2 regions of the Paenibacillus sp. YYML68 genome follow, and region 2 is predicted to be linked to the other one. Evidence: predicted binding sites of a transcription regulator. Region 2 holds the regulator's gene; the other holds the start of a gene.
What was found. The regulator CtsR, encoded in region 2, represses protease genes until heat stress. The targets are predictions, from matches to a motif close to ATGGTCAATAAAGGTCAAACA.
Positions count from the first base shown of each region.

Region 1 (3,413 bases), 4.4 Mb from region 2:
GGTCGATTCTGTGGGGCAACTTCCACGAGCTACCCATGCTGTCGAAGCAGGTAAGCGAGGATACGTCTCGCAGGCTGCTCGTCAGCGACAGCCCGGAGACGTTCACCGAGCTTGGCGTGCTGTATGAGGATACGATGAACGGCAAAGGAAGACTGTATGCCGATCATGTGAACGGCATGAACGAGATGGTGGAGCTCGGTATTCTCGTAACGAACAATACGAGTAAGCCGGTTACCGTCAAGACGACGAATAAGGGTGAAGTATGGCCATCCGTCTATGCCAATCTAATTGGCAATGAGGCGACGGTCGACTTCCTGCTCGGAGACCCGTTGAACGAGAAGATCACGATTCCTCCTAAGCAGACGTTCATCTATAAGCAGATGCCGGAATTTTATCCGAATCAGGGCGTGAACCTGTTCTATGATGTGGAGACGGACGGCGAGGTTCAATTCACGTTCGTGGTGGATAAGGAGCTGTCTACAGAGTCGCTCGAGCTTCCGCGACTGGCGTTCAACGGACATGTGAGAGGTACATTCCCAGTATCGGAGGTAACCTGGAACATCGACGCGACGAGCTTCACGAAGCCGTCAAGGCTCGTGATCGGCGACGGCAAGCTCGATCCGTTCCAGCCGGGCTTCGACCCGCTGCGCGGCACGCCGGTGTTCAATGATGGCAACTACGGTGTCATCTACAAAATTCATGCGGTGAAGCCTCGTAAGCTGGCGGTGCTGGTGCTGCCAAGAGGCGGCGTATTCAAGGGTCCGTTCAAAATTAACGGTGAAATGCGACTTGTGCCAGAGTCGGGCATTATGACGGCGTTCGACGGCCTGCAAATTATTGCGCGCACGACCGGAACAGAGGAGTCGCTCGATATCGAGTTCAGCCCGCCGGCGGGGTCGGCGTTCCCGATCGACATTATCTTCTACCCGCTCGATGAGCGGGCGCCTTAACAGCATATGGTGTGAGAAGCCTCTGTCAGCATGATGCAGACGGAGGCTTCTTCGGCTTACGACTGATAAGCAACAGCCCCGATAGCGGCACGCATAAGCGCGCTTGTATCGGGGCTGTTCGTCTAATCGGACTGCAGGAACGTCTTAAATCTTCTCAATAACCTTGTCGATCAAGCCGTACTTCATTGCTTCCTCAGCAGACATGAAATTGTCGCGGTCCGTATCCTTCTCGATCGTCTCGAACGATTGACCTGTACGCTCTGCGAGAATCGTATTCAGCTTATCACGCATCTTCAGAATGCGCTTCGCGCGAATCTCGATGTCACTCGCTTGACCTTCTGCGCCGCCGAGCGGCTGATGGATCATGACCTCGCTGTTCGGCAGCGCGTAGCGCTTGCCCTTCGCGCCTGCAGACAGCAGGAAGGCGCCCATCGAAGCGGCCATACCGACGCAGATCGTCGAGACGTCCGGCTTGATGAATTGCATCGTGTCATAGATCGCCATGCCGGAGGTGATAGAGCCACCGGGGCTGTTGATGTACAGACTAATTTCTTTATCCGGATCTTGGGCAGCTAAGAACAGCATCTGCGCAATGATCGAATTGGCGACAACGTCGTTAATCGGGCTTCCGAGAAAAATGATCCGGTCCTTCAGAAGTCGCGAGTAAATATCGTAGGCGCGTTCTCCTCTTGCATCCGGTTCAACAACCATAGGAATAAAGCTCATTGTGCTGCACCCTCCTTTGATATTAAAACTATAACCATAATAACGGAATCTCAACCAAAGGTCAAGAAAGGTCAAACTCGAACGCAAAAAAAATCAGTCTTCCGAGCAGAGGACTGATTGTTGGTAGTAAGTATAGTGGCGCGCCCGTAAGGAATCGAACCTTAATCTCAGGCTCCGGAGGCCTACGTCATATCCATTGGACCACGGGCGCGTGCTGCTTTCACATAAAGCCAATCAAGCTTCCAAAAGTGACAGCGAAGTTAATTATATGCGATCTCGGAGTGAAAAGCAAGCGATAGTTGCGCGAGCTGTGCGAGTATGCACGTTAAACGACGTCGCACCTAGCTGTGACGGGATCTGTAAGGGGCAGCTGCGGCTGACGACCAGTTCACCCGCAGCAATGGATCGACGGCCAGCAGGTGCGGGTTGCTCCATGCGCCAGTAGTCCGCTGACTGGGAGTGCCACTTCCGTCGACGGCGGCTGGGAGGGACAGTCGCTGTCATGTGGAGCTGAGTCTGGCTATTTGATCAGGCGGGAGCACAGAGCCTTGCGTAGTCCGTTTGTTAAGTTATTCTCTTTACTTTACTTGAGAATGAGAATCGTTGTCAACATATTTTTTCTATACTTAACCACAATTTTATATTTAATAAAAAGTGTTGCATTGATAATGATTATCATTTAAAATGGGCTCCATCAAGGCGTGGTGTCATTAATTTCCAAATGGGGGGCTCAAATTGATGGGAAATGCAGCGTATTTGGAAAGCCAACGTATGCGGGAATCGAATGCAAGATCGTATCCGCGCAAGCTGCCGCTTGCGCTCGTCGAGGCGAAGGGGCTGCAGGTGAAGGATGCGGACGGCAAGGTATATATCGATTGCTTGGCCGGTGCAGGGACGCTGGCTCTTGGTCACAATCATCCGGTCGTCATCGAGGCGATCGAACAGACGCTTCGCGCGGAGCTGCCGCTTCATACGCTCGACCTGACGACTCCGGTGAAGGAGCGGTTCGTCGATGAGCTGTTCAGCCACTTGCCGGAGGAGCTGGCTCGCAAGGGGCGCATTCAGTTCTGCGGACCGACGGGCGCAGACGGCGTGGAGGCGGCGATGAAGCTGGCGAAGACGGCAACGGGTCGCTCGGGAATGTTCTCCTTCCAAGGGGGCTATCACGGCATGACGGCGGGGGCGCTCAGCCTAATGGGCAATCTGCAGCCGAAGCGGCACGTTGGCACGCTGGTGCCGAATGTGCAATTTTTACCGTATCCGTACTCCTATCGTTGTCCGTTCGGACTAGGTGGGTCGATGGGGGCAGAGGTAGGCACTCGATATATTCACAATTTGCTCGACGATCCGGAGAGCGGTGTCTTGCCTCCTGCGGGAGTCATTCTGGAGCTCGTCCAAGGTGAGGGCGGCGTCATTCCTGCGCCGGATGAATGGACAAGGGCGCTACGGCAGATGACGAGCGAGCGCGGCATTCCGCTGATCGCCGATGAGGTGCAGACGGGTCTTGGCCGCACGGGGCGCATGTTCGCCTTCGAGCATGCCGGTATTGTGCCGGACATCGTCGTCATCTCCAAGGCTGTGGGCGGCAGCCTGCCGCTATCGGTCGTCGTATACCGCGAGGAGCTGGACCAATGGGAGCCTGGCGCACATGCTGGGACGTTCCGAGGCAATCAGCTGGCGATGGCAGCGGGCACGGCGACGATGCGCTTCATCCGCGAGCAAGGACTGGCGCAGCAT
Region 1 is NZ_BQYI01000001.1:5,061,545-5,064,957, reverse strand. Features, by position in the region: gene PAE68_RS22555 (copper amine oxidase N-terminal domain-containing protein) at 1-950, shown strand, start outside; gene clpP (ATP-dependent Clp endopeptidase proteolytic subunit ClpP) at 1,095-1,676, opposite strand; tRNA gene PAE68_RS22545 (tRNA-Arg) at 1,813-1,887, opposite strand; gene PAE68_RS22540 (diaminobutyrate--2-oxoglutarate transaminase) at 2,415-3,413, shown strand, end outside.
Region 1: clpP (ATP-dependent Clp endopeptidase proteolytic subunit ClpP) is a predicted target of CtsR. The motif match lies at 1,734-1,754, and genes of this name have one in related genera.

Region 2 (3,413 bases):
TTCACGTAATGCCCGGTCACGAAAAAGATCGCAGGCACCTTTTTCTCCTTAAGTACGTCAAGCATTTGAGCGGTGTATCCATTCTCGTATCCGTTGTCGAACGTTAAATAGAGCTCCTTCTGCTCAAGGTCGCCGGTGAAGATAGCCCCATACTTTTGCAGGAGCGGCTTGAAGCCCTCCTCGTCGATGGATGGCGCTTGACCGTTCACGCTCTTCTTAAATCCAAAGTGGAAGGCACCATCTGCGAATACAGCGTTACCTCCGAGCAGCAATACCTCGCTGCACATGCTCATAAGCATCAGCAGCCTAAGGACACGTCTCACCATACAAACCTCCTCATAGCGTTGTTCATAGTGACACCGAGAACGGCTGTCAGATCAACATTAATATGCCACACTGCAAGGCTCGGCTATGTCTGGTAAGTCCTGAGGCTTGCTGGTGCACAATCCGTATTGTATCTGAGGAAGGAAGGTATACGGTTTTTAACGCAACCCTGTTACTAGCTCCTTTGCTACAAGCTCAAGCACATACGTTTCTCGAGCGATGGAGAAGCCCATCGAGGCCTCGCGCTCGGCGATCACTTGCTTGTTGTGGCGTATCGCTTCATCAATGGAGATCCAGACAGCCGACATTCCATTCGACTTCTCATAATCCTCAAGCTGCGCGGCAGCAAGGTCAATCTCCCCATGACAGACATAGAAATAGGAGAGCATATGCATCAGCTGATAAGGAGCCTTGTGATAGGGTCGGTACTCGTCGATGTAGCCGAATTCAGATACGATCTCAAGCTGCCGCGCCCCAACCTCCTCTGCCAGTTCTCGTGTCAGTCCTGTTATAAGATCCTCATGCTCATCCACACCGCCGCCGGGAAAGCTGTAGTCGTTGTACCGCTTCGTATATAGCAATAGGATCTGTGAACCGCTCAGTATAATGCCGCGTGCTGCTCGTCTTTCGAATGTCTGGCCTTCGCGAATGTGTTCCACCTGCTCATGGACCAGCTTACCAAGTAGTCTCATCCTCAATCCCTCTCTCCGCTTCAACCATCAAATACAGCTATTGTAGCACAAACCGATCGCAGCGCTCCCCCTATATAAGCCAATTTTGACCGATGATATAAAATCATGTCCGTATTCCCATACTAAATAAAACGCACGTGATCTGAACGTGGCAAGGGACGAGTCAGAATAGTCGGACAATATTGCATTTTCCATAAGATCTGATATAATAACTACAAAGTCAAAGAAAGTCAAAGTCAGTAATGGGCGAACTCCTGATTATATGGTCCACTACAGTCGCGGAGGTCGAACTTATGCGTAATGTTTCAGAAATGATCGAGCAGTATCTGAAGCAGGTGCTGCAGCAGAGCCCCGACGGTATGATCGAAATTCAACGTAACGAGCTAGCAGAGCAATTCAATTGCGTTCCTTCTCAAATTAATTATGTGATCAGCACCCGCTTTACACTAGAGAAGGGATATGTCGTCGAGAGCAAGCGCGGCGGAGGAGGCTACATTCGAATACAGAGGGTAGGCCTCCAGTCGCAGGGCACGATTCTTGATTTTATTCTACAAAATATTAGCACTCATCTCGATCAAGCCGCATCCGAAGGGATGGTCTATCGTCTAGAGGAAGCGAAGCTCATCAGCTCGCGGGAGGCGGCGATTATCAACGCTGCGATGTCCCGAGAGGTGCTGACCTTGAAGCTCCCGTTAAGGGACGAAATCAGGGCGAAGCTGCTTAAGGCAATGCTGATCGCTTTACTGTGCAAATGACGTTGAAGGAGGAGTAACCTTTGATTTGTCAAGAGTGTGGAAAGAAACAGGCGACGCTGCATTTTACGAAAATATTGAATGGAGAGAAGACCGAGTTTCACATCTGTGAAGCCTGCGCTCGGGAAAAAGGGGAGCTCATCCCCGGTACGCCGAACGGGTTCTCCATTCACAATTTGCTGAGCGGCCTGCTCGACTTCGAGCCTTCCTCTCATGGAGCAAGTGCTGTTCAGAAGCAGCAGCCGTCCCGTTGTGAGCATTGCGGATTGACCTATAGTCAATTCAGCAAGGTCGGACGCTTCGGCTGCAGCGATTGCTACAAGCATTTTGCCGAGAAGCTCGATCCGCTGTTCAAACGGGTGCACGGTAACACGGTGCATATCGGCAAAGTGCCGAAGCGCAGCGGAGGCCTGATTCGGTTCAAGCGCGAAATCGACGAATTGAAGAAGGATCTAGCACTCCGTATACAGAACGAGGAGTTCGAGCAAGCGGCTCAGCTGAGGGATCGCATACGGGAGCTGGAGAAGAAGATAGCGGAGGCTTAACAGGACGATAGGAGGGAAGTCATCCTTATGGCGGAAGTGAATCGCTTCACGGAGCATGCATTGAGTGATTGGATGAAGGGTAATGGCCCGGAATCAGACATTGTGATCAGCAGCCGAGTGCGGGTTGCTCGCAACCTGAGACAGTATCCGTTCCCGATGCTGGCGACAAATCAGCAGTCGGAGGAAGTGCTGCATAAGGCTGCCGAGCTCATGAACAACGAGGAATTGAGCACGATTAGTCAGTTTACACTAGTGCCGCTGTCACAGCTGAATGAGCTTCAGCGTCGCGTGCTGGTCGAGAAGCACTTGATCAGTCCGGCCCTTGCGAACGAATCCCGTAACGGCGCAGTTATTTTATCAGATAACGAATCGATTAGTATTATGGTGAATGAAGAGGACCATCTTCGAATACAATGCTTGTGCCCCGGTTTTCAGATTAAGGAGGCGTGGGACCTGGCCGGACAGATCGATGATCTGTTCGAGGTGCAGCTTGAATATGCATTCGATGAGAAGAGAGGCTATCTCACGAGCTGTCCGACGAACGTCGGCACCGGTATTCGCGCGTCCGTCATGCTCCATCTGCCCGCACTGGTCGTCACGCAGCAAATTAACCGCATCCTGTCGGCCATTACGCAGGTCGGTCTTGCGGTAAGAGGGCTGTACGGCGAAGGCAGCGAGGCGCTGGGCAACTTGTTTCAAATATCGAACCAAATTACACTCGGACAATCCGAGGAGGAAATTATTGAGAATTTGTACAGTGTCGTCCGGCAAATTATTGAGCATGAGCGTGCTGCGCGGCAGAAGCTGCTTCAGGATAGCCGTGCGAAGCTGCTCGATCGGGTGAGCCGCTCGTTCGGTATTCTCTCCTACGCAGCGATCATGGACTCCAAAGAAGCGGCTCAGCGGCTGTCCGATGTTCGGCTCGGCATCGATATGGGCTTCATCAAGAAGCTGTCTCCACAGGTGCTTAATGAGCTGATGGTCATTACGCAGCCCGGTTTTTTGCAGCAAATAGCAGGAGAAAAGCTGTCGGCTGAAGAAAGAGACATTAGAAGAGCTCAGTTGATTCGGGATAAAATATCAGAGCCGGATTCAGACGG
Region 2 is NZ_BQYI01000001.1:701,497-704,909, forward strand. Features, by position in the region: gene pdaA (delta-lactam-biosynthetic de-N-acetylase) at 1-326, opposite strand, end outside; gene PAE68_RS03100 (NUDIX hydrolase) at 483-1,016, opposite strand; gene PAE68_RS03105 (CtsR family transcriptional regulator) at 1,310-1,771, shown strand; gene PAE68_RS03110 (protein-arginine kinase activator protein McsA) at 1,792-2,313, shown strand; gene PAE68_RS03115 (protein-arginine kinase McsB) at 2,341-3,413, shown strand, end outside.